4 regions of the Halomonas shantousis genome follow, and region 3 is predicted to be linked to each of the others. Evidence: predicted binding sites of a transcription regulator. Region 3 holds the regulator's gene; each other region holds the start of a gene.
What was found. The regulator sigma-54, encoded in region 3, starts transcription at its own class of promoters, with help from an activator protein. The targets are predictions, from matches to a motif close to TGGCACNNNNNTTGCTNT.
Positions count from the first base shown of each region.

Region 1: the regulator sigma-54 is predicted to act here: its motif matches at 4,232-4,249, upstream of ACYQ12_RS13755 (sugar phosphorylase).
Region 2: the regulator sigma-54 is predicted to act here: its motif matches at 2,693-2,710, upstream of ACYQ12_RS01820 (amine dehydrogenase large subunit).
Region 4: the regulator sigma-54 is predicted to act here: its motif matches at 4,699-4,716, upstream of ACYQ12_RS05585 (NarK family nitrate/nitrite MFS transporter).

Region 1 covers NZ_BAAIER010000002.1:2,873,047-2,880,759, reverse strand. The annotation lists gene ACYQ12_RS13770 (HAD-IIB family hydrolase) at 1-725, shown strand, start outside; gene ACYQ12_RS13765 (glycosyltransferase family protein) at 729-1,949, shown strand; gene crcB (fluoride efflux transporter CrcB) at 1,965-2,342, opposite strand; gene ACYQ12_RS13755 (sugar phosphorylase) at 2,407-4,209, opposite strand; gene ACYQ12_RS13750 (GlsB/YeaQ/YmgE family stress response membrane protein) at 4,312-4,560, opposite strand; gene nrdR (transcriptional regulator NrdR) at 4,733-5,221, shown strand; gene ribD (bifunctional diaminohydroxyphosphoribosylaminopyrimidine deaminase/5-amino-6-(5-phosphoribosylamino)uracil reductase RibD) at 5,274-6,404, shown strand; gene ribBA (bifunctional 3,4-dihydroxy-2-butanone-4-phosphate synthase/GTP cyclohydrolase II) at 6,589-7,713, shown strand, end outside.
Region 2 covers NZ_BAAIER010000002.1:244,307-252,019, forward strand. The annotation lists gene ACYQ12_RS01810 (sensor domain-containing phosphodiesterase) at 1-1,229, opposite strand, end outside; gene corA (magnesium/cobalt transporter CorA) at 1,553-2,521, shown strand; gene ACYQ12_RS01820 (amine dehydrogenase large subunit) at 2,748-3,914, shown strand; gene ACYQ12_RS01825 (MauE/DoxX family redox-associated membrane protein) at 3,911-4,444, shown strand; gene mauD (methylamine dehydrogenase accessory protein MauD) at 4,441-5,046, shown strand; gene ACYQ12_RS01835 (methylamine dehydrogenase light chain) at 5,058-5,597, shown strand; gene ACYQ12_RS01840 (c-type cytochrome) at 5,673-6,128, shown strand; gene ACYQ12_RS01845 (c-type cytochrome) at 6,224-6,520, shown strand; gene ACYQ12_RS01850 (methyl-accepting chemotaxis protein) at 6,771-7,713, shown strand, end outside.
Region 3 covers NZ_BAAIER010000002.1:2,541,049-2,548,761, reverse strand. The annotation lists gene pmbA (metalloprotease PmbA) at 1-964, shown strand, start outside; gene mgtE (magnesium transporter) at 1,047-2,402, opposite strand; gene ACYQ12_RS12280 (HPr family phosphocarrier protein) at 2,551-2,820, opposite strand; gene rapZ (RNase adapter RapZ) at 2,807-3,703, opposite strand; gene ptsN (PTS IIA-like nitrogen regulatory protein PtsN) at 3,712-4,185, opposite strand; gene hpf (ribosome hibernation-promoting factor, HPF/YfiA family) at 4,195-4,503, opposite strand; gene ACYQ12_RS12260 (RNA polymerase factor sigma-54) at 4,587-6,020, opposite strand; gene lptB (LPS export ABC transporter ATP-binding protein) at 6,175-6,900, opposite strand; gene lptA (lipopolysaccharide transport periplasmic protein LptA) at 6,970-7,485, opposite strand; gene lptC (LPS export ABC transporter periplasmic protein LptC) at 7,482-7,713, opposite strand, start outside.
Region 4 covers NZ_BAAIER010000002.1:1,061,756-1,069,468, reverse strand. The annotation lists gene ACYQ12_RS05605 (pirin family protein) at 1-696, shown strand, start outside; gene ACYQ12_RS05600 (peptidoglycan DD-metalloendopeptidase family protein) at 890-2,587, shown strand; gene ACYQ12_RS05595 (CmpA/NrtA family ABC transporter substrate-binding protein) at 2,672-3,889, opposite strand; gene ACYQ12_RS05590 (ANTAR domain-containing response regulator) at 3,899-4,477, opposite strand; gene ACYQ12_RS05585 (NarK family nitrate/nitrite MFS transporter) at 4,837-6,192, shown strand; gene ACYQ12_RS05580 (acyl-CoA dehydrogenase) at 6,392-7,713, shown strand, end outside.

The DNA.
Region 1 (7,713 bases), 330 kb from region 3:
CCAGCAAGACCAGCGCCGAACTGCTCACCCTGCGCGAGGAGCTGGGCCTTACCGCATGTCCCTTCATTGCCGAAAATGGCGCCGTCATCGGTCTGCCGCCTGCCTGGCAGCATGCCCGGCTGGACCGCGATCCCGCCGCACCGGACGGTATGACGATCAAGATGCCGGGGGTGGACGTCGCCTTCATCCGCCAACGCTTGCGGGTCCTGCGGGAGCGGCTGGGACTGCGTTTTCGCGGCATGGGCGAGATGTCGCTTGATGAGGTCATGGCGCTGACAGGATTGCCAGGCGATCGCGCGGAGTTGGCCATCCAGCGGGAGGGAAGCGAACCGCTGATCTGGGAGGGAGACGAGGAGAGCCTGGCATCCTTTCACCGCATCCTGGAAGCCGACGACCTGCGCCTGACGCAGGGCGGACGCTTCTGGCATGTCATGGGCGCGGTCGACAAGGGGCAGGCGGTACACTGGCTGATGGAGCGTTTCACGGCGTTGCGTGGTCATGTCCCCATGACGTTGGGGCTGGGGGATGGCCCCAACGATATCCCCTTGCTGGAGGCCGTGGATCGTGCGGTACTGATTCGAGGTCGTCACGACCATCCGATGTCGCTGGGCAAGCCGGACAGCGTGTACCGTACCCGGGAACGGGGACCTGTTGGCTGGGCCGAGGGTGTGTCCTACTGGTGGGAGAGGGAATTCGCGGCTGTGATGACATCCAAGGGAGCCTGAGCCATGAGCGACTTTTATCAGAACGGAATCGTTACCGATTTTCACAACCTGACTCGACGGCCGGTGGAGGCGTTGGAGGCCGATCTGGTCCGCTTTGCCAAACGCCGTCCCATGGGCCTGATCCTGCCGTCACTGTTTTCCGAGCTGGAGGGGCCAGCGCTGGCGCATATCGTCGATGAGCTGGCCAGGGTGCCCTATCTCTCCGAAATCGTCATCGGCCTGGACCGCGCCGACCGCGAGCAGTTTCTCTACGCGCGCGAGTTTTTCTCACGCCTGCCTCAGCATCATCGCATTCTGTGGAACGACGGCCCGCGCCTCAAGGCGCTGGATGCCGAGCTCGAGGACATGGGGATTTCGCCTCACGAGCCCGGCAAGGGGCGTAATGTCTGGTACTGCAGCGGCTATGTGCTGGCCTCGGGGCGTGCCGAGGCGGTGGCGCTACATGACTGCGACATCATCACCTACGACCGGGGGTTGCTGGCACGGCTGATCTATCCCGTCGCGCATCCGCAGTTCAATTACGAGTTCTGCAAGGGCTATTACTCGCGTATCGCGGACGGCAAGCTCAACGGTCGGGTGGCGCGGCTGATGATCACGCCCATGCTGCGTGCGCTGAAGAAGATCTTCGGCCCGCTGCCGTATCTGGACTATCTTGACAGCTTCCGCTATCCGCTGTCGGGAGAATTCTCGATGCGCGCCGATGTGCTCGATGGCATCCGCATTCCCAGTGACTGGGGGCTGGAAATCGGGGTGCTCTCCGAGGTACATCGCAACTATTCCACCAAGCGCCTGTGTCAGGTGGACATCGCCGACAACTACGATCACAAGCATCAGCCGATATCGGAAGACGACGCGTCGGGCGGGCTCAACCGCATGAGCCTGGACATCGCCAAGGCGATCTATCGCAAGCTGGCGACGCTGGGGGTGCAGATCAACGCGGAGTGCTTCCGCACCATCAAGGCCACCTACTATCGCATCGCGCTCGATCTCATCGAATCCTACGACAACGACGCCATCATGAACGGCCTCAAGCTCGACCGGCATGCCGAGGAGCAGGCCGTGGAACTGTTCGCCAACAACATCATGGAAGCCGGCTCGTCGTTCCTGGACTCGCCTCGCGACAAGCCTTTCATTCCCAGCTGGAACCGCGTGCAGGCCGCCGTTCCCGATCTGCCCGAGCGCATGCATGAAGCGGTGGAGTTGGATAACCTCGGCAAGGTCTAGAAGGGGTGTCCGTCATCAGGTCCGGAACCAGGCGTAGGTCATGATGCCGACATAGGTCATGGCGAAGGAGCCGAGCACATGGGCCAGCGTGCCCGCCAGGGCCATGGCCCACTTGCCGGACTGCAGGGCGGTGACCATCTCCACCGAGAAGGTGGAGAACGTGGTCAGTGCCCCTAGCAGACCGGTCACGGCGAACAGCCGCCATTCGGTGCTGATCGAGGAGTGCGTGAAAAAGCTGATCGTGACCCCGATCAGCCAGGCGCCGGCGAGATTGGCGACCAGCGTGCCCGGCGGCACGTGCGTGAAGCTGCCGTTGAGCTGGACGCTCAGCCACCAGCGCAGGTTGGCGCCGATGGCAGCGCCCAGGCTGATGGCGAGGATCGAGAGCCACATAAAAGGTTGTCCCCCCTGTTTCCCAAGGCATGGTTCCAGTTCTCGCGGCATGCCGCCGCGGCCATCAGACGCGTTGCGGCGATTCCGCCGTGTCAGGGGATTGTACCAGCCACAGGCTGCGATAGGGGCGCAGTTCCCGGCGTTCCCCGGGCGTCCAGGGAGCGTTTTCCAGCAGATCGAACCAGTGGCCTTCGTCGAGTTCTGCGATGGGCAGTGGCTGGCGCTTGTTGCTGACGTTGTAGATCGCCAGCAGGCGGCGGCCGTCGGCGAGCGGGCCGCGCTCGATGGCGAACAGGGCCGAGGGCGTCTCGAGCACGCGCTGCGTCGCCTCGGGATGGAAGCAGGGCTCCTTGGCGCGAATGCCGAGTCGGCGCTTGAGGGCCATGAAGACCTCCCGGGTAGGCGTGTTGCGGCTGTCGAGGAGTTCGTCGAGCTCCTCCATCTGCCAGCGGCGCCGGTTGATCGAACGCAGATGCCCGGTGCGCTCCACGCCTTCGTGATCGGACAGGGTCGCCGTCATCGAATGGATATAGACGCCGGGCACACCCTGTAGCGCCAGCATCAGGTGCTGACTGCACAGGAAGCGTTCCACTTGCCAGGGATCGGCGCCTCGCCGGGTGCCCTTCAGGGCGTCGAAATAGGTGATGTTGATCTCGTAAGGCGAGTCGATACCGTCAGGGTTGGCCTTCATGCTCACGTAGCCGCCGAAGCGATGCATCAGTTCGAGCAGCACCTCGACTTCGTGAGGCGGTAGCAGCCCCTCCAGGGCCCGCACGCCGATGCCGTCATGGCTGGCGGTGAAGTTGAAATAGGTGCAGCCGGCAGGCAGCACAGGCAGGGTACGGGTCCAATCGGCCAGTGCCGTGGCGTCGCCGCTGGTCAGGGTGTGCACCAGCAGCGGTGGCAGGGTGAACTGATAGACCATGTGCGCTTCGTCGGGCTGTCGACCCTGGCCGCCGAGGCGCTCGAGCCCGAAATAGCTGAGGTTCTCGCGATGCGGCACGTTGGTCTCGGTGATCAGCAGGGTGCCCGGGGCGACGTGATCGAGGATGGCCCGCAACAGGCGAACCACGGCATGTGTCTGGGGCAGATGGATGCACGGGGTGCCGACCTCCTTCCACAGAAAGGCGATGGCATCGAGGCGGATGATGCGTGCTCCCTGCTGGACGTAGAACAGCAGGATGCCGATGAATTCGAGCAGTACGTCCGGGTTGGCGAAGTTGAGATCGATCTGGTCATCGGAAAAGGTGGCCCACAAGTATCGTGTACCGCGGCGGGTGGCGACAGGAATCAGCAGTGGCGAGCTGCGTGGGCGCACCACCTGTGTCAGGTCCGTGTCGGGGTCCATTTCGATGAAATAGTTGCGTCCCGGTTGGGTGCCGGTCAGGTAATCGACGAACCATAGCGATTCGCGGGAGACGTGATTGATGACCAGGTCCACCATGAGATCGTAATGCTCGGCCAGGCGGCGAATGTGCTCCCAGTCGCCCAGGGCGGGGCTGACCTCGCGGTAGTGAATGACGGAGAAGCCGTCATCGCTGCTCCAGGGAAAGAAGGGCAGCACGTGAACGCCGCTGAACGTGTCGGGAAGCCGTTCGACGAGAAAGTCGTCCAGCACTTCCAGGGGCGTTCGCTCGCCATCGGTCAGGGTATCGCCGTAGGTGATCAATATCTGGTCACGCTCGCTCCAGAGCGGGCGTGGAGCCGCTCCGATGGCACCGCGCTGGTGCATCAGCAGGGTCGTGAGACGGCGCAGCACTTCGGCGGATCTCGGGCCATAGATCTCCTTCAGGCGGGCCTCGGCACACTCAAGGAAGTCGGACTCGCTGAGCCCGGGGGACGGCGAGGACGAAGAGCTGTCTGTCATGAAAGATCTCCTGATCAGGTGAAAGGCGTGTGGCGCGCCACCGCTCGCGGGAAGTCTTGCAGAGGACGTGTCAAAGCGTTCAGCGGCGGGTTTGGCGTAGTTTCAGCGGCGCACGACGCGGTACAGGACCAGCAAGATGATAGCGCCGAGGACAGCGATCACGAAGCTGCCGAAGTTGAAGCCGTCCACACTGCCCAGGCCGAGCGCAGTGCCGATCCAGCCGCCCACCACGGCCCCCAGAATGCCGATGATGATGGTGACTATGAAGCCACCGGGGTCCTTTCCCGGCATGATAACCTTGGCAATGATGCCGGCAATCAGGCCGAACACGATCCAGGCGAGAATTCCCATACAGTCCTCCTTGGCTCGGGAAGTGATGTAACGCTGTTTCAGCTTGGTTGGCCTTGCGGTTTCTCGCAAGTACGTTTCCGCCCCGGGAAGGGAAACGTTACACTGAGAGAATGCTGCGTCCGGGCTGCCCGGTAGCCGATTATCCTGCTTTTCTGTATGCGGAACTCGATCAATGCATTGTCCCTTTTGCGGTACGCACGACACCAAGGTGACGGATTCGCGCCTGGTGGCCGAAGGCGACCAGGTTCGCCGCCGCCGCCAGTGCGCCGTGTGCGGCGAACGCTTCACCACCTATGAGACCGCTGAGCTGCTCATGCCTCGGGTCATCAAGGCCGATGGCTCGCGAGAGACGTTCGACGAGCAGAAGTTGCGGTCGGGCATGCTGCGGGCTCTGGAGAAGCGTCCGGTCAGCGCGGAATCCACCGAGGCTGCGGTCGAGCGCATCCGCCAACGGCTGCGGGCACGGGGCGAGCGGGAGATCCGAGCGCGGGACATCGGCGAGGAAGTCATGCAGGCGCTGAAGCGACTCGATCAGGTCGCCTACATCCGCTTCGCCTCCGTATACCGGCGCTTCCAGGATCTCGACGAGTTTCGCGCCGAGATCGATCGACTGGCGCAGGAGCCCGGCTTCCTGCCCGGTGAGGACAGCGAGCCGCGCTGAGCGAATTTCCTGTCGAGCCCCGTGTCTGCCAAGCGTCATACAAGGAAATGCCATGGCCAAGGCCACTCCCGAATCCTACATGGTCCGCGCACTGGAGCTGGCGCGTCGCGGTCTTTACACCACGCATCCCAACCCGCGCGTCGGCTGCGTGCTGGTCAAGAATCGCCGCGTGATCGGCGAGGGTTGGCATGAGCGGGCCGGCGAGCCGCATGCGGAGATTCACGCCCTGCGTGCCGCCGGCGACCAGGCCCGGGGCGCCACCGCCTACGTCACGCTGGAGCCCTGCTCGCATCAGGGGCGCACCGGTCCCTGCGCTATTGCGCTGATCGAGGCGGGCGTCAAGAAAGTCGTGGTTGCCATGGAGGATCCCAATCCGCAGGTGGCCGGGCGTGGTCTGGCCCTGCTGAAAGATGCCGGCATCGCCGTGGAAGTCGGCATGCTGGAAGCGGATGCGCGCGCGCTGAATCCCGGCTTCATCCAGCGCATGCAGTTGGGCCGTCCCTTCGTGCGCCTGAAGATGGCGATGAGTCTCGATGCCCGTACGGCCATGGCCAGCGGCGAGTCGCAATGGATCACCGGGCCTGCGGCCCGGGCCGAGGTCCAGCGGCTGCGGGCACGCTCCAGTGCAGTGATGACAGGGGTGGAGTCGATCATCTTCGACAATTCCCGGCTGACGGTACGCCCCGATCAGCTAGGCGGGGCGAGGAGCGAGGAGATCGCCATGCGCCAGCCGCTGCGCGTGATCGTCGATTCGCGGCTGCGCCTGCCGCTGGCGGCAGCCTGCCTGCGTGAGCCCGGACGCACGCTGATCGCCACCGCCGTCCGGGATGCGGCACGACGCGAGACACTCGAGCGGGCCGGGGCGGAGGTCATCGAGCTGCCTCCCGGCGAGGATGGGCGCGTCAACCTCGACGCGCTGCTGCGCTATCTGGCCGCCGAGGAGGCGTGTAACGAGGTGCTCCTCGAGACCGGGGCGACACTCGCTGGGGCGATGCTGGATGCCGAGCGCATCGATGAAATGCATCTGTTCGTCGCGCCGACGTTGCTGGGCGGCGAAGCACGGCCATTGTTCGCCCTGCCGGGGCTGGAGCGCATGGCACAGCAGCGGCCTCTGGCGATCGACGATATTCGTGCCTTCGGGCGCGATTGGCGCATCATCGCGCGTCCCGAGCGCGTGAGCTGAGGATTCGCACGGCTCGCACTGGCGTACGTCGTGACAGAAGGGTACTCTGAGCGCCGACCTGAGCGGAGGTGTGGAAAAAGGGTGACGCCACCGTCGCCGCCCGACGACACACCTCGGTGATTACAGAGGCGGGAACGCGTGCCCGGGCACCTTCCGTCTCTTGCTAGAAACATTCGGAGAACTCATGGCGCTTCCCACACAGGGTGCGGCTTCCCAGCAGGGACTGGCCCGCATCGAGGATCTGGTCGAAGACATCCGTCAGGGCAAGATGGTCATCCTCATGGACGATGAGGATCGCGAGAACGAAGGCGATATCATCATGGCCGCCGAGAAGGTCGAGGCCGAGCATATCAACTTCATGGCCCGGCATGCCCGCGGACTGATCTGTCTGCCCATGACGCGTGAGCGCTGCGAGCGGCTCAACCTGCCGTTGATGGTGCGTGACAACGGCTCGGGTTTCGGCACCAAGTTCACCTTGTCCATCGAAGCCGCCACCGGCGTGTCCACCGGCATCTCTGCCGCGGATCGGGCGCGTACGGTACGTGCCGCGGTGGCGCGCGACGCCAAGGCGTCGGATATCGTCCAGCCCGGGCATATCTTTCCGCTGATGGCCGAGCCCGGTGGCGTGCTGCGTCGAGCCGGCCATACCGAGGCGGCCTGCGATCTCGCGGCCATGGCGGGGCTCGATCCCAGCGGCGTGATCTGCGAGGTGATGAACGAGGACGGCAGCATGGCGCGCCGCCCCGAACTCGAGCGCTTCGCCGAGGAGCATGGCATCAGGGTCGGCACCATCGCCGACCTGATCCACTACCGTATTCATAACGAGCAGACCGTCGAACTCGTCGAGCGCGAGAGGGTGGAGACCGCCAGCGGCGAGTTGATGCTTAACGTGTTTCGCGACCGTATCCAGGGCGCGCATCATCTGGCGCTGGTCAAGGGCGAGCCTCAGGCCGACCGGCCGACCACCGTGCGCGTGCATATCGGCGATACGCTACGCGACCTGCTCGGGTTGCAGCGCGAGGGCACCCAGAGCTGGACGGCACACAGTGCGCTGGCGGAAATCGCCAATGCCCCGGCAGGGGTTTTCGTACTGCTCGATGACGGCCGCCCCCGACTGGACTTCAAGGACCAGCTCGACGTGTTCCTGGGGCACCGGCGCGCACCGCGCAGCGGCGATTCCGACGGCTCCGGCAATTATCTGGCCATCGGCACCGGCTCGCAGATCCTGCGCCAGTTGGGCGTGGGTCAGATGCGCCTGCTGAGCTCACCCTGGAAATTCTCCGCACTCTCGGGATTCGATCTCGAAGTG
Region 2 (7,713 bases), 2.3 Mb from region 3:
GCGGCGACCTGGGCGATGGCCTTGCGCACGACCCAGGCCGTCAGCGGACGGGCTTGCGGCGTATTCTCGACCAGCGGGATGAACTCGGCCGGCGAGATATCCCCGAGGGTGGGGTGGCGCCAGCGCAGCAGTGCTTCCGCACCCACGCAGGCGCCAGAACTCAGCGCCACCCGTGGCTGGTAGACCAGGCGCAACTGGTCCTCGGATTCCAGTGCGCTATGGATATCCCCCAATAGCGTGAAGCGCCGCTGATAACGGGCATCGAGCGCCAGCGAGTAGATGCCGACGCCCGTTTCGGCCTGCCGGGCATCCTGGCAGGCACTGTGGGCCGTACGCAGTATGTCTTCCGGCGTCGTCTCGCCGAACAGTACCGGTGCGATACCCATCGCTGGACGCACCAGCACCGCCGCGGCCTGCGTCGGATTGAGCGACATCAGTTCCCGGCGCAGGCGCAGCGCCTCATCCAACAGCTCGGCGTCGCTGTCCGCCTGCAGCAGATGCACGTACTGGCAGGGGCCGATGTGATACAGCCGGGTGCCCTTTGGCAGTGTCTGCTGCAACTGCTGGGCCGCGGTTCGCGCCAGTCTGTCCAGATGGGCGGGGCCCAGGATGCGGTGCAGCATGCCTGATTGTGTCGCATCGACCAGCTCGGTGAACATCGCGAAGCGCGGCGTCGCAGAAGCCTCCCGCGCCATGTCTTCGATATCCTCGACGAACTGGCTGCGGTTGGGCAGGCCGGTGAGCGGGTCTATGCGGCCAAAGGCGTGCTGCAGCTCGATCTGGGCCATGACCATCGCCGCGAGATCCTGGAGTACCGCCTCCTCCTGTTCGCTAATGGCCCGTGGCTCCGTGCCCAGCACACACATCGCCCCCAGCGTATAACCTTCGCGGGTCAACAGCGGTGCGCCGGCATAGAAGCGGATGCCCGATTCGGCCAGGTAGCTATCCCTGAATGAGTGGGATTCGAGCAGATCCGGCACGACCACTACCCGCGAGGAGTCGCTGACCTCGGCGCAACAGGCCTTGAAGCGCGGGATCTCCGTGTGATCGACCCCCACCCGGGACTTGAACCATTGGCGGTCCTGATCCGTCAGCGACACCGCGGCGATCGGCAGGTTGAAGAGCTGGCTGGCCATGCGCGTGATGCGGTCGAAACTCTCGCTGGGCGGCGTATCCAGCAGGTTGAGTTGCCGTAGCGCGAAAAGCCGCGCCTGCTCGTAATCTGGCATGGAAGGCGTCCCTGAATGATTCATGCACGAAGCTCGCATGGCGCTACTTTAACGTAACAATTCGTAAAGCCTATTATCACGAGTTAAGACCTTGCAAGAACGCACTTTTAACGCATCGACGGTATCGCTAACCGTCGCTTGATGCTAAGGATGCCGGTGCTGTCGAGAGCTTGCCCGCAGATGGGGCATAGGACGAAGCCGGGAGCGGCGTCAGGCCGACAAAGGGGCATCGATGCGTTAATCTCGGCGGGGGCGGGCGCAGCCAGCGATACGCGCCTGCTGCACGATGGCAAGGCAACCCGATGTAAACGGACAGGCTGAATATGATACGTACCCTGCTGGTCACGCCCGATGGCCATTCGCAGCATGGCGGTGAGGAACTGATCGCAAAGTGGCGACGCGAGCCGGATAGCCATATCTGGATCGATCTGCAAGGCGAGACAGCGGAGAGCCAGAAAGCCTTTCTGGAGAACTTCGACTGCCATCCCATGGCGATCAACGATGCCTTGCGCGACCGGCATCCGCCGAAGATCGAGGAGTTCGCGTCGCATACCCTGATCATCTATCGCGGCATCGCCTCTTTCGATGCCGAAATCAATTACCAGCCGCAGCAGATGTCGTTCTTCGTCGGCGAGCGATACCTGATCAGCCTGCACGAGAGCCTGGCCAAGAGTATCGACCGCCTGTTCGAGAGCGGCGGCCAGGCGCTGCTGCAGAAATCGCCCGAGCACGTCGCCCTGAAGATCATGTACATCTCCGCCGGCTTCTATCTGGACAGCCTGCTCGACTTCGAGACGGAGCTCAGCGATCTGGAGGACGAGCTGCAGACGGCCGGTAACGACGAACTGATGCGCAGGATCATCAGTTACCGCTCGCGCCTGGTGAAGATGCGCCGGGTGTTCAACTACCATCTGGGCATCACGCAGGAGCTGATCGCCTACGACTATCATCATTTGCCGCGCGAAAACGCCGAGACCCTGCACGCCATCAACGATGTCTTTGAGCGCTTCGAGCGTCTGCACAGCCTGACGCAGATGTATTATGAGATCTGCGGCGACCTGATCGACGGTTATATCTCGATCTCCTCGCACCAACTCAACATCACCATGCGCGTACTGACGGTGATCACCGCCATCTTCGTTCCCCTGACCTTCATCGTCGGCATCTACGGGATGAACTTCGAGCACATGCCCGAGCTGAATTTCCGCTACGGCTATTTCATGGTGCTCACGGTGATGCTCGTCATCGGCGTCTGGCTGGTATGGGCCTTCCGCCGCAGAGGGTGGTTCTGAAAGGATGCGGCCGTGGTGCAGAATGCGCAGCAACTGTCGAAAACGGCACCGTTACGGTGCGCAAATCGCCCGTTTCCGTCGGAGTGGGCACGGCAGCGACGAATGATCGATAAAAAAAGCGTATAGATATCAGCTGTATTAGCGCTTCCCGGTGCTCGGGTGAGGCAGCGCTGGCACGCTTGTTGAATGGCATGTCGTGTCGCGGTTCGTCCACCGGGAGGCCTCTATGTATTTCACCCCAAGTTTACCGCATGTGCTGGGCATCAGTGCCCTGCTGTCCGGCATGATGCCCTTGGCATCGGCGGCGCAAGAAACGGATTCCGAATTCACGCCGGAAGAACTCACGGTCGAGGCGTCGATCAAACCGGGGGCCAACGTGTTCGTCAACAGCGCCTCCTGGGACGGCGCCAGTCGTATCCATGTCTACGGCCAAGAGAATCTCGCCTACAAGGGACTGATGTCCCTGGGGCTGACCTCGCAGATCCTGCTGTCGAATGACAGTCGCCGCATATTCGCCTTTTCCGACTACATGAAGCGCTACACCTACGGCCCGGTGGAAAGCGTCCTGCAGGTCTTCGACGTGGCGGGCCTGACGCCGGTGCAGGAAATCGTCATCCCCAATAAGGCGGCCAAAGCCATCGGCATGACCCAGCTGATCGAGACCAGCGCCGATGAGAATTATGTCTATATCCAGAACGCCACCCCGGCAACGTCGGTCACCGTTGTCGATCTGGCGTCGGGCGAGGTGGTGAACGAAGTGCCGACGCCCGGCTGTTACGGCATCTATCCCACCCCGCAGGGGTATCGCTTCTCAACGTTGTGTGGCGACGGCACGATCAAGACCTACTCTCCACAGGATGATGGCTATGAGGTGGCCAGTTCCGAGGCGCTGTTCGATATCGACAATGATGCACTCTACCTACACGCCCAGCGACTCGAGGACGGCAGACTGCTGTTCACCTCCTTCAACGGCAATCTTTATCTCGCCGACGATAGCGGCGACAGCGTGGTATTCGACGAGAAGATCGCCGTGACGGAGGGGATCGAGGGCGGCTGGGTGCCTGGCGGGTATCTGGTCTCGGCCTACAACGCCCCGAACGACATGGTCTTCCTGCTCATGCATTCGGATGGCGCCGAGGGCAGTCACAAGGATGCCTCCGAGGAGATCTGGGCCTACCGCCTGAGTGATCGCACCCTGGTCAGCCGCTCCCCGGCGGAGCACCTGGTGGCCATCGACGTCACCCAGGAGGAACGCCCGCATCTCTATGGCTCCAACGAGGAGGACGAGTCCGTGGACGCTTACGCACTGAGCGGGGACGAAGGCTTCCAGTTCACCAAGGTGGCTAGCGACGACACGGTCGGCTGGAACACGTCGCTGACGGTGACGCCATGATGACGGCTTTTCTGGGTCTGGTCGGGCTGGCCTTCATCGTCCTTGTCCTGCTTCGCGCCGTGCTGCACAAACTCTTCGACTTCCTCGAGTTCCAGGGCTTCGTCGATGATTACCAGCTGCTGCCCGAACGCTGGGGGCGGCCGGTGGCCGCGCTGCTGGTCGGTGCCGAACTGGCGATGCTCATGCTGCTGCTATTTGCCCCGACGCGCAGTGCCGGGCTGATGCTGACCGCCGCACTGCTCGTGGCCTATGCCGCCGCCATCGCCATCAACCTTCGGCGTGGACGCACCCAGATCGAATGCGGCTGTGGCGGGGTTCCCCAGCGGCTCAACGCGGTGCTGGTTGCGCGCAACCTGGCGTTGGCCGGCATCGCGCTGCTGGCCGCTAGCAGCGTTCCGGCGGCACTAGGGCCGGCCGCCACGTCACTGGCCGTGATGGCCGGCTTCACGTTATGGACGCTTTATCTGCTCTTCGAGCAGTTGAACGGCAACTCGCTGATCCTGAACCCCCCGATAAAGGTATCGCTATGAGCCTGATCCATGTCGCTCTCGTCATTCTCTTCGTTGCGATCATCCTGCTGGCTTTCGCCTTCCTGCTGTTGGCGCGCCAGATCGGCGTGTTGTTCGAGCGCGTGACTCCGATGGGCGCTCTGGTCAATGACTCGGGACCCAAGGTAGGGGACGCCTCTCCGAGCTTCACCTTGACCAGCCTGACGGGAGGCCCGGTAACCATCGGCGCCGAAAGTGACAGATCGACGCTGGTCTTCTTCCTGTCGCCGACGTGTCCGGTGTGCAAGAAACTGCTGCCGGTGCTGCGTTCGGTGCGTCGCAGCGAAGACCACTGGCTGAATGTCGTGCTGGCCAGCGACGGCGAGGAGCCCCGGCATCGGCGCTTCCTCGAGACGGCCCGTCTCGAGGAGTTTGCCTACGTACTGTCGCCGGAACTGGGTATCAGCTATCGCGTGTCGCGCCTGCCATTCGCCGTTCTGGTTGATGCACACGGCGTGGTGAAGGCCAAGGGGCTGGTGAATACCCGGGAGCAGCTCGAAAGCCTGTTCAACGCGCACGAGCAGGGCGTGGGGTCCATCCAGGCGTATCTGGATGATCCTCAGGTTACCCTTCAAACACGGTAGGAGACGGCACGATGAAACGATACCTGGATGCTTTCCTGGCGCGCATGGACCAAGGCTCCGAACGCATGGCCCGGCATGTCGCCCAGCGCAGTGGCCGACGCAATTTCCTGACGCGCGCCGGCACGTTCATGGCGGGTGCCGCGGTCTTGCCGATCCTGCCGTTCGATCGCAACTTCGGCCTGGCATATGCCGCCTCCGACACGCCGGATCCCAACGATCCGGCCAGTTGCGACTATTGGCGCTACTGCGCGCTGGACGGCGCCTTGTGCAACGATTGCGGCGGTACCCTGACCAGCTGTCCGCCGGGTTCCGAGGCCTCGGCCGTGTCGTGGGTCGGGACCTGCAGCAATCCCAACGACGGCAAGAACTATCTTGTCTCCTACAACGATTGCTGCGGGAAGGCCATGTGTCTGGGGGATTCGTGTCTGGTCAGCGAACGTGAACGCCCCGGTTACCGGATGGGACTGCACAACGATATCAACTGGTGCATGGCCAACACCTCGCAGGGATATCACTGTACGGTGGCATTGTTGGTCGGTTTGGCCGAATAGCGTCGGCACGCTACCGACGAGTCCCGGGCCGCCGATCGTTCTGGATAGACGGCCCGGGCCAGGGGGGGCGCTTCGATGCAAGCTAGACGATTCCTACCGGGAGTGATGGCTGCCGCTCTGCTGGCCGGCTTGCCGCCTGCGTCGGCGGACAGGAGCCCGCAGACGAACTATCTCCTACGCTGTGCCGGCTGTCATGGCATGAGCGGGGCTGGTGCCCCGAATGCCGGTATTCCCGACTTTCGAGGAAAGGTCGGCTCGCTTGCCATGACGCAAGACGGCCGGCTCTACCTGATGCATGTCCCTGGAGTCGTCGGTTCGCAGCTCAGCCACCGGGAAATCGCCGAAGTGACCAACTACTTGATGCAGCGCTGGGGCGGAGACTCGGCGGGAGCGGGCTATCAGGCGTTTACCGAGGCCGAGGTGCGCAGGCTGCGCGAAGAAAACGTCGCTGACGTGGTGGTTCTGCGTCGCGACGTGGTGCGTGAACTCGAAGTCTTGGGCCTGCCGGTCGCCACCTACCCCTGGCCGTAAGGCGTCTTCACGCGGGCGAAACCTTATCGACGAGCGAGGCAGTCATGAAAAAAGGGATGGGTGGGTCCGGGACCGTCACATTGTTAGGGATGATCATGGTGCTTGGGTTGGTCACGATGGGCCTCCGGCAACCGGCGAATGCCGAGGACGCCGAATCCCTGTTCCGGCAGAAGGCTTGTTCGTCCTGTCATGCCATCGACACACCGGTCGTGGGACCGTCCTTTCGCAGCGTTGCGTCCCGCTATGCAGGGCAGGACGATGCAACAGCAACCTTGATGCACAGTATCCTCAATGGGAGCCAGAGCAAGTGGGGCCCGGTTCCCATGGTGCCCAACCGGGTCAGCGAGGAGCAGGCCCGTATCCTGGCGGAGTGGATACTCGAACAGCAGTGAAAACACCAACCACATGAAAGGCCATCTTGGGCGAATCCGCCCCCTCGAGCTGCAGTGGCAGCCAACCGGATCGCAATGAGACGGTAACCTGCGCCGCGACGTCACGTTCGATTGTCATCATTCCGTTACTTGGCTTGATAACAATGTAACGCTCTATCAAGCCTGCTCTGGCACGCGTCCGTGTCGCTGTGCTGTCGCATCAGGACACGACGCGCCGCAAGCCAGAGACGGAGACACGCAGAGGAAAACGATGACACTACGCACCGGGATGGGTCTCATGCTCGGCGTCTTTGCGCTGATGGTACTGCTGGTGGGTACGGGAGGGTTCGTCGCGCTCAAGGAAGCCAAGCACTCCTTCGACACGCTCCACCGACTGAATGTCACCAGTATCGGGGCGGCCGAGCAGGCCTACGGCGCCCTGATGAGCACGCGCCTGCAGCTCAACACCTACCAGACATTGTACAACCGGCTCAAGGTCAAGCCCGCCAAGGCCGCCTGGGAACAGGCCGAGGCCTCCTTTTCCCGAGCACGGCAAGCGCTGCTGCAATTGCAGTCCAGCCAAGTGGGCGCGAAAGAGGCGCCGCTGATCGAGGCGGCCCAAGCCGCTTTCGATGCATTGATCGCACAAGGCATCACGCCGACCTTCGATGCCCTCAAGCGCTGGGATCTGGATGACTATGCCGAGGCCAATACGCAGGCCAACCTGTTGACCGATCAGCTCGACATTGCCCTGGCGCAATTGTCCGAACACGCCGGGGCCGTGGGAGCCGACGCCACCGGGGCGATCACGCGTAACGTCGACCGGATGCGTATCGGCATCCCCGCTCTGCTCGTGCTGGCCAGTGCATTGATGCTTCTGGGCTATTTGCTGGCCCAGCGGGCCCTGTTTCGGCCACTTGGCCAGGCTCGGCACCATTTCGAGCGTATCGCCGCAGGCGATCTCACCGCCAAGATCGAAGCCCGCAGCAACAATGAGATAGGCAAGCTGTTCATGTCACTGGCACACATGCAGCAGGCGCTGCAGGAGATGGTCCAGACGATGCGGTACAACAGCCATGGCCTGCGTGACAATGCCAGCGCCTGCTCGCGGCAGGCTTTCGCGATCATCGCCATCATCGATGAAATCGCTTTTCAGACCAATCTTCTGGCGCTTAACGCCTCGGTCGAGGCTGCGCGGGCCGGCGAAAAGGGGC
Region 3 (7,713 bases):
CTGGAGCCTGAGCACGGAGGATGCCATCGAGCGGGCGCTGGCATGCGAAGCGGCCGGGCGTGACGTGGCCGGTATCACCAACTCCGACGGGGCAAGTCTGTCGAGCGGTGAGGGCGTGCGCGTCTATGGCAACAGTCACGGCTTTCTGGGCAGCCAGCGGGGTAGCCGTCATTCGCTGTCGTGCATGTTGATTGCCGGCGACGACAAGGGCATGCAGCGCGACTACGACTATTCCAGTGAGCGCGACCCGAGCAAACTGCGTCGTGCGGAGGAGATCGGGCGAAGCGCTGCCGAAAGAACGCTCAGGCGCCTGGGGGCCAAGCGTCCGGCGACGGGCCGTCTGCCGGTACTATTCGCGCCCGAACTGGCCAGCGGGCTGATCGGTCATTTCCTCAGCGCCATCGCTGGCGGATCGCTCTATCGTCAGGCCTCCTTCCTCTGCGACCAGTTGGACGAGATGGTCTTTCCCGAGTGGTTCAGCCTGGAGGAGAGGCCGCGCGAGGTGGGTGCGATGGCCAGCGCGGCCTTCGATAATGATGGCGTGGCCACGCGCGACAACCGCTTCATCGAGAGTGGCCGACTGGCCAGCTACATGCTGTCGGCCTACAGTGCCCGGCGGCTGGGCATGACCACCACGGGAAATGCCGGCGGGGCGCGCAACGTGCGTCTGGAGGCCCCGTTGGCGTCGCATGACGAACTGCTTGCCCGTATGGGGCGTGGTGTGCTGGTCACCGAGCTGATGGGGCAGGGCGTCAATACCGTCAGTGGCGACTACTCGCGCGGTGCGGCAGGATTCTGGGTCGAGAACGGCAGGATTCAGCACCCGGTGGAAGAGTTCACCATCGCTGGCAATCTGCGCGACATGTTCGCCAACCTGGCGGGCGTGGGCAACGATGTCGACACCCGCGGCAGCATACATACCGGAAGCTGGCTGATCGGGGAGATGACCGTCGCCGGAGAATGATGGGAGATCGCTTGGCAAACCATGCAACGCCCCGCTTCAGCGGGGCGTTGCATGAGAGGTTTCGTGAGTCGGGCCCGGCAAATCAGAGATAGAACAGCGTGGCCAGGCCAAGAAACGCCATGAAGCCGATGACATCGGTGATGGTGGTCAGGATGACGCTGCCCGAGAGGGCCGGGTCGATCTTGGCTTTCTTGAGCATGACGGGCAGCAGAGTGCCGGCCAGCGCTGCGGTGAGCAGATTGATGATCACCGCCGTGCCGATGATCCAGCCCAGCGTCAGATCCTTAAACCAGACGATCGCGATGCCGGCCACGACCAGGGCCCAGAGAGCGCCGTTGAGCATCCCCGTGATGAGCTCGCGATTGAGCAGCCAGCGGATGTTGCTGCCCGAAACGTGCCCCAGGGCGATCCCCCTGATCAGCACGGTCAGGGCCTGGGAGCCGGCGATTCCTCCCATGCTGGCGACGATCGGCATGAGAACGGCCAGTGCCGTCACCTGCTGGATGGTCGTCTCGAACAGGCCGATGACGGCCGAGGCCATGAAGGCGGTGATCAGGTTGATGCCCAGCCATACGGCGCGCCGCCGACTGGTGCGCAGCGCGGGAGCGAAGGTGTCTTCCTCCTCGTCGAGGCCGGCCATGCTCATCACGCGATGCTCGGCGTTGCCACGAATGACGTCGACGACGTCATCGATGGTGATGCGTCCGAGCAGCCTGCCATCGGTGCTGATCACTGGCGCGGAGATGAGATCGAACTTCTCGAACAGCGTGGCCACCTCGGTTTCCGCCGCCGTCGCCTGGATGGCCACCGCATCGGTCTCCATGACTTCACGTACCGACATCGAGGGATCCGATACCAGCAGAAGGTTGATCGGCAGAGTACCGATCAGCTCGTCCCGACGGGTCACGACCAATAGGGTGTCGGTCGAGTCGGGAAGACGCTCATGGCGGCGCAGGTAACGCAGCACCACATCGAGGGTGATATCGGGGCGGATGGTGATGGTATCCGTGTTCATCAGGCCGCCCGCGGTGTCCTCGGGATAGGACAGCACCGTCTCGATACGCTGGCGTTCCTGAGTCTCCATCGACTGGAGAACCTCGAGAATCACGGTATTGGGGAGACGCTGTAACAGGTCGGCCAGATCATCGACATCGAGCCCTTCGGTTGCGGAAAGCAGTTGTTCCGCGTCCATTCGGTTAAGAAACTCGGTCTGGATGTCCTCGTTGAGATACTGCAGCACTTCGCCCTGCAGGTCGGGGTCGATCAGCTCCCAGAGCAGGTTGCGTTCGCGCGGAGGCGTCGACTCCAGCAGATGTGCCACATCCACGGGTGCCAGCCCCCGATTGAGCATGCGCCGAGCCTGATCCAGTGCACCGCTCTCCAGTGCCTCATTGAGCCTGGCCAGTCGGGGCTGAAGCTTATCGGGGTTCGTGCTCATGCAGAGACACCTTCTGTCGACTCTCGCTGGGATGGGGTGCGCTTGCAGTACGCTTTCGCTGCGCCGATTCTATCATCGTCGGCGAGACAGGCGAGGGGAAAAGAAACGATGTTCGGCCAGGCCGACGCTGCCGATGTCAGTCGGGGAATCAGGCGTCTTCTTCGAAGCGGGATGCGAACAGTGCTTCCAGTGCGTCAATGGCGGCGTCGGCGTCTTCGCCTTCGGCATGAATCTCGAGGATCGTGCCGCAAGGTGCGGCCAGCATCAGCAACGACATGATATTGGCCGCATCGGCGACTCGCGTACCGTGCGTCACGCTCACGCGTGCCTGGTAGGGCTGGCAGCACTGCACCAGCTTGGTTGCCGCGCGAGCGTGCAGCCCGCGCTGGTTGATCAATGTCAGCTCACGACGGGGCACTGGAGGAATCCTGTGGCGTGCTCTGAATGCCCAGTTCACGATGGCGTAGCCGAACGCCAGACAGGTGGCCGGCAAAGTGCCGGGCCAGTCGCTCGACCAGATAGACGGAGCGATGCTGTCCCCCGGTGCAGCCTACGGCCACGGTAAGGTAGCTGCGATTGCTGTCCAGATAGGCCGGCAGCCAGCGTTCCAGCCAGTCTCGAATGTCATCGCCCATGGCGGCGACGTCGGGGTACCCTTCGAGAAAGCGGATGATTTCCTCATCACGCCCGTTGAAAGGCCTCAGTCGTGGGTCCCAGTAGGGGTTGGGCAGGCAGCGGACATCGAACACCATGTCGGCATCGAGGGGCACACCTTTCTTGTAGCCGAACGATTCGAAGGTCAGCGTCAGCGAGCGTCCGGTGTGACGTGCCACCTGCTCGGCGATACGGCCCCGCAGGTCGTGCACGGAAAGGTTGGAAGTATCGATGATGAGATCCGCCAGATGACGGATCGGCGTCAGGTAGTGCTGCTCATGCTCGATGGCTTCGGCCAGGCTCATCTCGCTATCCCGGGTCAACGGATGGCGCCGTCGGGTAGCCGAGTAGCGTTCCAGCAGGATCTTGGAATCGGAGGTCAGATAGACGACCTGGCTATGGATGCCGCGTTCGCGGATACCTTCGAGCAAGCCGGGAAAACGCTCCAGCGACTCGGGCAAGTTGCGTGCATCGATACTTACGGCAATGTTGCTGCGTGCCGGTGGCGCGGATTGCAGCTCGCCGATCAACGCCACCAGCAGATTGGCGGGCAGGTTGTCGATCGCATAGTAGCCGAGATCCTCGAGAGCCTGCAGGGCGACGGATTTTCCTGAGCCGGAGCGGCCACTGATAATGACGAGCTGCATGGGATTTCCTAACGGCCGGTATCGGAGTGACGTATCGCATCGATGAGGATGTCGTGGAGCTCACGTTGACTTCCCGCCTGGCGCAGCTTCGTGCGGGTCGTGGCGTCGTTCATGACCCCGGCGACCTGGGCGAGCAGCGCAAGATGCGTATCGTCGGCTTCCTCCGGCACCAGCAGGACGAAGATCAAGTCCACGGGCTCGCCATCGATGGCATCGAAATCGATGGGAGTCTGCAGGCGAAGGAAGCCGGCAATCGGTGTCTTGCAGTGCGGGTTGCGTGCATGAGGGATGGCGACGCCGTTGCCGATTCCGGTACTGCCCAGTCGCTCGCGACCGATCAATCGGCTGAAGACCTCCTGACTGTCGAGACTGGGGGTATTCTGGGCGATGAAGGTGCTGAAGAATTCCAGCACCCGCTTTTTACTCCCCCCGGTGACACCGAACAGCGTGCGCTCGGGGGGTAGGATATTTTCCAATCTCATGATAGGGAGTTAGCGGGCACTGGTGCCTTGGGCACGTGCCTGAGCTTTTTCCTTGTGTTTGACCAGTTGGCGATCGAGCTTGTCGGCCAGCGCATCGATGGCCGCGTACATGTCATTATCCTGAGCTTCGGCATGCAGGTCTGCGCCGGCGACATGAAGCGTGCAGGCGGCTTGTTGTCGTTCCTTCTCGATGGAGAGCGTTACCTGGGCGAGGGTGATGCCGTCATAGTGACGCGCCAGGCGCGCGAGTTTTTCATTCATATAGTCACGCAGGGCGTCACTGACTTCAACATGATGGCCGGTGATGTTGACTTGCATGGCACGCTCCTTTTCCAACGGGTGCCATTTGATTGTAATCCTTTTTATGCTGCTGCATACCCCTTCGCTTGGGTTGGGCCACGTCAGGCGAGACGCTTGCGTTCGCTGGATGAGGGGATGCCCATCGCCTCGCGATACTTGGCGATCGTGCGGCGTGCCACCTTGATGCCGTCCTTGGCCAGCAGGTCGACGAGCTTGCTGTCGGAAAGCGGCTTGCGTGGCGGCTCATCGCCGATCAATTTCTTCAGGCGGGCGCGAATCGCGGTGCTGGAGTAGGCGTCGCCCTCCCCATCCGAGCCGCCCACATGGCTGGAAAAGAAGTACTTGAGTTCGAAGACGCCGCGAGGGGTGTGGATGAACTTCTGCGTGGTGACCCGCGAGATGGTCGACTCATGCATGTCCACGGCCTGGGCAATGTCGGCCAGTACCAGGGGCTTCATGGCCTCTTCGCCGTGAGTCAGGAAATCGAACTGGCGGGTCATGATCTCGCGACCCACGCGAAGGAGGGTGTCGTTACGACTGGACAGGCTCTTGAGCAGCCAGCGGGCTTCCTGCAGATGCTGCTTCATGAAAATGTTGTCGTCGCTCTTGTCGGCACGGCGGATCAGGGCGGCGTAATCGGGCTGGATGCGAACCCGGGGCAGCGCCTCGGGATTGAGTTCGATGCGCCAGCCATCCCGACCATGGCGAGCCACGAGATCGGGGATCACGTAAGCGCTGCTGCTGTCGTCGAAGGCCTGACCCGGCCGGGGATCGAGCGCGCGGATCATGGCGATGACCGCGTCGAGTTCGGCATCTTCCAGGCGTAGCCGTCGCTTGAGCTGTTTGCGGTCATTGCCGGCCAGCACGTCGAGGAACTGGCGTACTAGGCGCTTGGTCTGGGGCAGCAGCGGCGTGTTCTCGGGCAGGTTGCCAAGCTGCAGCAACAGGCATTCGCGAAGATCCCGTGCGCAGACACCGGTAGGGTCGAACTGCTGTATCCGCATCAGGACCTGTTCGGTATCGTCGAGCTTGAGCGCGTCGAGACCCTGCTCATGCAGCCCTTCGGTCAGCTCGTCCAGCGGCACGCTGAGATAGCCATCGCTGCCTACGGCGTCGATCAGACTCTCGGCGATCGCGCGGTCCCGTGGCGAGAAGTCGGCCATGGCCAGCTGCCAGTTCAGATGGTCCCGCAGGCTCGTACCGGCGGCATTGCGATCGAAATCGGGCCCGTCTTCACCGCTGCCCGCCGGCCCGCTGGCGGCCGGGGCCGCATCCTGGAATGTGTCCGACCATTCACTGTCCAGAGCCAGCTCATCGGGAATGTCGCTGGCCCACTCGTCTTCCGGAGCCTCGCTGACTTCCTGCTCGCCAAAGGCCTCGTCGAGTTCCAGCATGGGGTTAGCCTCGAGCGCCTGCTGGATTTCCTGACGCAGATCCAGAGTAGAGAGCTGGAGAAGCTGAATCGCCTGCTGGAGCTGGGGAGTCATGGTCAGCTGGGTGCCGACACGAAGCTGCAGCGTAGGTTTCATGGCCATGGTGATGTGGGGTCACTTGCCGTTGATAAATAACATACGTTATCTGCGTGGAGCATGACATGCAAGCGGTAAGCAACAATCATGCCACGCAGGATTGTATGGTGGTATGTCATTGACTGGCAAGCGGAAGCTTCCGGTAGTGTTCGGAACGCCGTTAAAGGCGGAATTCGTGGCCCAAATAGACGTCGCGCACCCGCTGGTTGGCCAGGATCGCTTCGGTACGACCCTCGGCGATGATGCGTCCGTCACCGACGATATAGGCGTTATCGCAGATGTCGAGGGTTTCGCGCACGTTGTGATCGGTGATCAGTACGCCGATGTCGCGGTCACGCAGCTGGCGGATGATGCCCTTGATTTCGCCCACCGAGATGGGGTCGACTCCTGCGAAAGGTTCATCGAGCAGTATGAAGGCAGGCTCGGTGGCCAGCGCGCGGGCGATTTCGACCCGACGGCGTTCGCCACCGGAGAGGCTCATGCCGGCATTGTTGCGGATGTGGCCGATGTGAAACTCTTCGAGCAGCTCTTCGAGGCGTGCCTTGCGATCGGTCTTGCCGAGCTCGGAGCGGGTCTCGAGTATCGCCATGATGTTATCGGCCACCGATAGCTTGCGGAATATCGAGGCTTCCTGAGGCAGGTAGCCGATCCCGGCCCGGGCGCGCTTGTGCATGGCGGCGCGTGAGAGATCCTGCTCGTCGATCTGCACGCTGCCCGCATCGGCGCGTACCAGGCCGACGATCATGTAGAACGAGGTGGTCTTGCCGGCCCCGTTGGGGCCGAGCAGCCCTACGATGCTGCCTTGGCGAATCGCCAGACTGATGTCGTGAACGACCCGTCGTCCCTTGTAGCTCTTGGCCAGGTTGGTGGCGCTCAGGGTCTTCATGAAGAGGCATCCTTGTCGTGCGCGTGATTTTGCCGAGCCGCCCAAGGGCGGCTCGGTAGACCGTTGGGGTTACTGCTGCTGTGGTGTCAGGGTCATGCGGACACGTTGGCGCTCGCTGCCCTGAGTCTGGGAGCGGGCCTGCACCTGACGGCGATCGAGAAAATACTCCACGTAGGCGCCGTTGAAGGTGTCACCGCCCTGGTGCAGCTCGGCCTGATCGATGAGTTCCACGCGGCGTTCGCCGGCATGATAGATGATGGTCTTCCCCCAGCCCTTGACGACGGGGTCCTCAGGGGCCGGCTTCTGCTCGAGATAGGCGCGATCGGCGCCTCCGGTGGCGGTCACCCGAGTCACCTGGCCGCTGTCGTTGCGCTGGATCTCGACACGCTCTGCACGCAGTTTCATGCTGCCCTGCTGCATATCGACATTGCCACTGTAGACGGCCGTACCCTGGCGCTCGCTCAATTCCAGGCGATCCGCGGCGATCTCAATGGGCGCACTGGCGTCACCTTCGAGGGCGATAGCCGGCGCGGGAAGGGCCGTCAGCAGCACGAGAGACAGAGCAGCGGTGATAAGTTGCATCATGAGGAATCCTTGGCAAGCGGGGGGTGATGGCCGCGAACATCGCCGGTCAGGCGCATGCGCTCTTCGTTGATCCAGGCGTCGAAGCGCTCGCCGCGCACGCGCTGATCCTGCTGGCGCAGGACGGCTTCGGTATCGCTCCAGGCATGCGCTTCGACGCTATCGTAGTGCAGCACCTGCGTGTCGAGCCGCCAGCCTTCTCCCGGTTGCTGCAGCTGTGCCTCGCCTTCG
Region 4 (7,713 bases), 1.5 Mb from region 3:
CCCGACGAATACCTCAGCGGCTTTCCTTCGCATCCGCACCGCGGCATCCAGACCTTGACCTACGTGATCCATGGTGGACTGACCCACGAGGATCATCTGGGCCATTCCAGCACCATCCGGGCAGGCGATGCGCAGTGGATGCATACCGGCCGGGGCATCGTTCATTCTGAAATGCCCCTGGCAGATAGCGACGGCCTGCACGCTTTTCAGCTGTGGCTCAACCTGCCCGCCCGGGACAAGCTGAGCCCACCGACCTATCGTGATGTCCAGGGCGCCGAGATGCCACAGATCACCGTCGAGGGTGGCCGACTCATCGCGCTGGGCGGTGACTGGCACCTCGGCGAGCAGCATGTATCGGGACCGCTCGACCGGCTGGCCGGTCATGGAGCCATTGCCGATGTCAGGCTCTCCGCCGGCAGCCGCTTGCAATTGACCCAAGAGGCCGAAACGTTGCTGGTCTACTGTTATAAAGGTAAGCTGGCTATTGAAGGCCGAGAGGTATCTCAAGGTACACTGGCGATCATGGGTTCGGGTGATGCCTTGTCGCTGCTCAGCGATACCGAATCGGGCGCGTTGCTGCTGGCCGGCACGCCACATCGTGAGCCCATCGCTCACTACGGTCCTTTTGTCATGAATTCAAGGGAAGAACTCGAACAGACATTGCGCGACTACCAGGACGGTACTTTGATGCAGTAACGCATCAAAGAACTGCGCTTCGCCAAGATGCGGCTGCCTTGCCAACGGGCAGCCTGCTCGTCCCCCTCCTACCGACAAGGAAACGTTGAGAGGGACCGGTTCTCCTGTATGTAAAAACAGGCTATGCATGTCATGTTTCATGGGTTAAGGTTCGATAGCCTTTTTATATCCACATGTCATGTATGGCCTTTATATGTTGCGAATCCTTCATTCGCTGCCCCGCACACATAAATTTTTACTGTTACCCATTGCCACCATGGTGACAGTGCTGGGCGCACACCAGATTGTAACAAGCTTCGACACCAGTGATGTCGAGGCCGATTCTTCGGGGCATTCCCTCTCTTCATCTTCGCGCAATGCAGTGCCGTTCGCTTCCGTCTCCCAGACGGAACTTGCTCCCTTGGCACATGCCGGTACTTCCGAAGCCAAGGCACTGCATGATTATGTGCCGCTGTCGCAGTTGGCCGTGCATGAAATCGTCGATATCGATTTCATTGGCGAAGCCCAAGCAGACGGCACCGAAGGAGATAAGCAGGCATTCCAGGCCGCAGCGGTGCATCCGCCCCAGGCCACGCCTCCCGATACCGTACCGGCGGGCACCAAGCAGGAAAAGGTCAAGACGAAGCCGCTACATCTTGCCATGCAGCTTCCCGATGACGAGACCATCGGCGGCACCTCCTACGAGGACATCTCCATCGACCCGGTCGAACTCTCCGATGGCGAGCCGGAACTCGAAGAGGAGATCGCGGCCCAACAGGTCTACGTGCCGGATTGGGAGAGCTACACCATTCAGCCCGGCGACACCTTCGCCGTCATGGCCGAGCGCAACCTGGGCCTGGGATACAGCGACGTGATGCGCATTCTAGCGACTGTTCCCGACAAGAATGTGCTGACCCGCTGGCGGGTCGGACACAGTTTCGATTACAAGCTGGACGAAAACGGCTCTTTGCTGGCCCTACGGGTCATGAAGAATGCCCGCGACGGCTACCTGATCGAGCGCGGCGCCAATCATGAATTTTCCGTTGCGGATATCGTCAAGGCCTCCGAATCGACTCAGCGCCTGTTTTCCGGCACCGTCAGCGGCAGCTTCGCCCTCTCCGCCGAGGCGACTGGCCTGTCGACCGCCGAGGTCGCCGAGCTGACGGCCGTCCTCTCCAAGAAGATCAACTTCCGCCGCGACACCCGTCGCGGCGACCGCTTTCAGGTTCTGGTCGAGTCCGACATGATCGAGGGACAGGCCCTCGACTCACGTATCCTGGCGGCCCACTACGAGGGCAACAGGAAGGATCTGACCGTAATTCGCAACAGTGATAACGATCGCTTCTATACCCCCGATGGCCATAGCCTCGACCCGGCGTTCAATCGCTACCCTTTTGCCGGATCGTACCGGGTCAGCTCGCCCTTCAACCTGCGTCGCCATCACCCGATCACGGGTCGCATCAGTCCGCACCGCGGTACGGACTTCGCCATGCATACCGGCACGACGGTCGTGGCACCTGCCGACGGCCGCGTGGTCAAGGCCGCCTTCCAGGCCGGCGGTGCCGGCAAATACCTCGTGATCCAGCATGACAATGGTTACAAGACGCGCTACATGCACCTCTCCAAGACCTTGGTGAAGGTCGGGCAGCGTGTCGCCATGGGGGATCGCATCGCCCTGTCCGGCAACACGGGAGGCAGCACCGGCCCTCACCTGCATTATGAAGTCATGGTCAACAACCGCCAGGTCGACGCCATGCGCGTCAAGCTACCGGAGAGCCAGAGCCTGTCGGGCCAGGCGCTAGCCGCCTTCAAGCAGGAGTCCAAGCAGTTGCTGGCTAAGCTCAACGACAGCAGCAGAACGCCTGTCGTCGCCAGCCGCTCCAAGCCGGACAATCGTCCTGACGGTACCTGATTCACGCCGCTCAGCTATCGACAGCAAAACACCCCGCACAAGCGGGGTGTTTTGCTTTGCAACCGAGGCGAGAGAAGGAAGCGATCAGAACTCGAATATCGCTCCGTCCAGAAAGGCATCCGCAGACATGCGGATATCGCCCCGCTCACCCGAGAGTGTCCACGCATTGGCGTGGGCACCTTCCGCCTTGCGATCTTCCAGGGGAACAGCAAGTTTCAGATCGCCCGCGGCCTGACGATAGAGATCGGGGCGGACGCAGCGCTGAATCACTGCCTGCAGATCCTGCGTCCGGTCGAGGTGCCTCCAGCGCTGCATCTGGCGTGCATACCACAGCGTATGCGAACGCCAGGGGAAGTTGGCGGCATGCCGGAAGAACACGGTGGCACCGGAGCGTCCATCCTCGTCGCCCCCCATTTCACCAGGGTCACGCAGCCCCGCCTCGACGACCTGCGGTGGGACATCCAGGTATCCCCCGAGGCATAGCAGTCGGGCTGCCTGCTCGCGATTTCCGGGCTCGTCCAGCCACATGCAGGCACGCAGCAACGCGCGCAGTACGGCACGGTGGGTATGGGGGTATTTCTCGGCCCAGGACTCGCGGACTCCGAAAACCTTCTCCTGGCTGGCACCCCAGATGTCGAAACTGCCGCACACCATACGCCCCAGGCCACGGCTGACCGCCAGACGGTTCCAAGGTTCGCCTACGCAGTAGCCGTCCAGAACGCCGGCTTCGAGCTGAGAGGCCATCAACGGCGGAGGCACGACGCGCAGTTCGAGATCGCGCTCGGGGTCGATACCCCCCGAGGCCAGCCAGTAGCGCAACAGATAACGATGCGAGGAAAACGAATAGACATTGGCGAAACGCAGCGGTGGTTCACCCTCCCGACGCCGCGCCTCGATCACCCGCGCCAGCGCCCGTGCCCGCGTCGCCGGATGCACCATCGCCTCGGCATCGAGTGCACTCATCCGCGCATGCAGCGACCGGGAGACGGTAATGGCGTTCCCGCCCAGATTCAGCGTCATTGCCGAGAGTATCGGGGTGGGACGCCCGTCCAGTCCCAGGGTGGAGGCCAGCGGCATCAGTGCCAGCATCTGCGCACCGTCGAGCATTCCCAACTGCACGCCATCCCGCAGACTGGCCCAGGAGGTTTCGACATTCAGCGAGACCTGCAGTCCTTCGCGGTCAAAAAACCCCTGCTCCAAGGCCACCACCAGCGGTGCGGCATCGTTGAGCGGCAGCATTCCCAACGTCAGGCGACGCAGCTCCGGTGCGGGAGAGGCCCCATCAGCCCCGGTCGTGTCCATGCACTCCTCCTACTTTTGCTTCCTGCCCTTGGTGGACAGCAGTTCCTGGGCCAGTTCGTGGATGGTCATGCGCCGATTCATTGCCGTGGTGCGCAGGTATTGATAGGCGGCCTCTTCGCCAAGGCCATGCATCTCCATGACTCTGGCCTTGGCCCGATCGATGGCCCGACGCTGAGCCAAGGTTTCCTGGGTCCGGCTCAGCTCGCCCTTGAGTGCGCGATGCGTCTCGAAGCTCGAGATGGCGACGTTGAGCATCGAACGCACCAGTGCCGGACCGACATTATCGACGACATAGGCGCTGACGCCGGCGCGGGCGGCCTGTTGGGTCAGGTCCGGCGTCTCCTCCTCGGCCAGCATGATCATCGGCTTGGGGTAGCGTCGTCCGATCTGCCCCAGATGTTCCAGCGTGTCACGACTGGGAAGCGCGGCGTCGACGATGACCGCGTCCGGCTGCAGGCGCTCCATGATGGCATAGAGATCCTCCTGCTCGTCCACGGTCGTGATGACATCGAATCCCGCATCGATCAGCGCCTGCTCCAGTGCCCGGGATCGCTCGTCCCGGGTATCCACGATCAGCACCCTTACCATGCGCACTCCTCTGCTTCTGGTGCCTTGCTCGTCATATTACGCAATATCCATGCCATTGAGCGGAACACCCCTCTCCTGCCCCACACGAGGCATCAGGCCACCGCGCCATGCATTGTCCTAGTGCACACGGCACGCCACATGCGCCAAAGCGGCACGTCGACACCAAATCGCCGTAGACGACACACGGCATAATGCGCTGAACGACAATGCTTTCTGCAGGTTGGCACACATTCTGCTTGAGCAGAGTCACCAGGACGTGGACCAGGCTTGCGTTGCGAGTACGAGTGCGTCGAACCAGGGCCTTCAACGACGAAGGGCCATGCATCCGTGTTCGATACCATCTCGACGAGGAACGTCCCATGGACATTCGCAACAAAGCCAACAGGATCCGCCTGTTCAGTTTCAACACGCCCCAGATGCGTGCCTTCCATCTGTCGTGGTTCGCCTTTCACGTCTGCTTCTTCGGCTGGTTCGGCATCGCGCCGCTGATGGCAGTGGTGCGTGACGACCTGGGGCTGACCAAGACCCAGATCGGCAATACCATCATCGCCTCGGTGGCGATCACCGTCATCGTGCGTCTGGCCATCGGCGTGCTCTGTGACAAGATCGGTCCGCGCAAGGCCTACACTTGGCTGCTGTGCCTGGGCTCCCTGCCGGTGATGATGATCGGCTTCGCCGACAGCTTCGAGAGCTTCTTCATCGCTCGCCTGGCGATCGGCGCCATCGGGGCCTCCTTCGTCATCACCCAGTACCACACCTCGGTGATGTTCGGTCCCAACGTGGTGGGCACCGCCAACGCCACCACCGCCGGCTGGGGCAACCTCGGTGGCGGCACCACCCAGATCCTGATGCCGCTGGTCTTCTCAGGCATCCTCATGCTCGGTGTCGAGGCCACGCTCGGCTGGCGCCTGGCCATGGTCGTGCCCGGCATCGTGCTGTTCGTCACTGGCATCGCCTACTATTTCCTGACTCAGGACGCTCCGAACGGCAACTTCGACGAGCTGCGCGCGCGTGGCGAGCTGCCCCGCGCCGAAAAAGAGCATGGTATGGGACAAACCTTCGCCGCCGCCGCCAAGGACAAGCGCGTCTGGGCCCTGTTCGTGGTCTATGCCGCCTGCTTCGGTGTCGAGCTGACCATCAACAACATCGCCGCCATCTACTATTTCGATACGTTCGATCTCGACCTGGCCACCGCTGGCCTCATCGCCGGGCTGTTCGGCCTGATGAATCTTTTCGCCCGTACGCTGGGCGGCGTGTTCTCCGATCTCTTCGCTCGTAACGGAGGGCTCAAGGGCCGTGTGCGCTGGCTGTTCATCGCCATGTTCTGCGAGGGCATCGCCCTGATGTTCTTCTCCCAGATGCAGGTACTGACGCTGGCCATCGGTATCATGCTGGTCTTCAGCCTTTTCACCCAGATGGCCGAGGGCGCCACCTTCGGCGTGGTGCCTTTCGTCAACAAGAAGGCGCTGGGTGCGGTGGCCGGTATCGTCGGGGCCGGCGGTAACGCCGGTGCCGTCGCCGCCGGCTTCCTGTTCCGCTCGGAATCGCTGACCTACCAGCAGGGCCTGCTCTATCTCGGCGTGGCCGTGCTGCTGGCGTCGTTCTGCGCCCTGCTGGTGCGCTTCTCTCCGCAAGTCCTCGCCGAGGAGGACGCAGCCTACCACGCCGCCGCCGGAACTCGCGACGCCACACCGGTCGCCGTTGGCGTGCGCTGACATCCGCTCCTTCTCACGCCCTGACGCGACGACCGCCATCCTCAGGAGGCGGTCGTCGCGTTTGCATCTGCGTTATCGCGATTTCGCCACCTAAGTCCAATGGCGCTCGTCCAAGCCCCCTGCACACTGTCCAATGTGCCTGGTTCCGTAGCGCATCCTGCTCGCACCGGAAGTTTCCCACCGACTTCAGAGACCGCTCATGCCTCTCCCCCTTCTCGACGATCGCGACCTGCAGTTCCAGCTTTACGAGGTTCTGGATACCGAATCCCTTACCTCCCGACCGCGCTATCGCGACCACGACCGTACGGTGTTCGATGCCACGTTGCAGACGGCGCGAGACATTGCCCGGGACTATTTTGCCGGGCATAACCGCAAGGGGGACCTCGAAGAACCGACGTTCGACGGGCAGCACGTGCGGCTCGTGCCGGAGACCCAGGCCGCCTGGGATGCCTTCGCCGAGGCCGGCTTTCTCGCTGCGCACCACGGGATCGAGGATGGCGGGCTGCAATTGCCCGAAGTGGTACTGCGCGCCAGCATGGCCTACTTCTATGCCGCGAATATCGCCACGGCCAGCTACTCGATGCTGAGCATCGGCGCCGCCAACCTGATCAAGACCTTCGCCACCCCCGAGTTGCAGGCCCGCTTTCTGCCCCCCATGCTCAGCGGTCGTTTCAGCGGCACCATGGCGCTGACCGAACCGGGCCAGGGCTCGGCGCTGGCCGATATCCGCACTACCGCGCGCCTCGCCGATGGTGGCCGCTATCGCGTGTTTGGCCACAAGATGTTCATCTCCGGCGGCGATCACGAACTGACCGACAATATCGTCCATCTGGTGCTGGCACGTATCGCGGGGGCCCCGGCCGGTGTCCAGGGCATATCGCTGTTCATCGTCCCCAAGTACGACGTCAATCCCGACGGCAGCCTGGGCGAGCGCAACGATGTGCAGCTGGCCGGCCTGCTGCACAAGATGGGCTGGCGCAACACCACATCCACGGTGCTCAACTTCGGCGAACGCGACGGCGCCATCGGCTATCTGGTCGGCGAACCGCACCAGGGCCTGCGCTACATGTTCCAGATGATGAACGAGGCGCGTATCGGGATCGGCCTCGGGGCCGCCGCGCTGGCCTATCAGGGTTACCTGCACTCGCTGGAGTATGCCCGCGAACGCCCCCAGGGCCGGCTACCCTCCAGCAAGGACCCCTCCTCCACGCAGGTCCCCATCATCAGGCATGCCGATGTGCGCCGCATGCTGCTGGCCCAGAAAGCCTACGCCGAAGGTGCGCTTTCGCTGTGCCTGTATGCCAGCAGCCTGGCCGAGGACAGCCATACCGCACCCGACGAGAGCGCCCGACGCGACGCCAGCCTGCTGCTCGACCTGCTGACGCCGGTAGTCAAGAGCTGGCCCTCCCGCTATGGCGTGCAGGCCAACGATCTCGCCATCCAGGTGCTTGGCGGCTCCGGCTACATTCGCGAATACTCTCTCGAGCAGTATCTGCGTGACAACCGCCTCAACCCCATCCA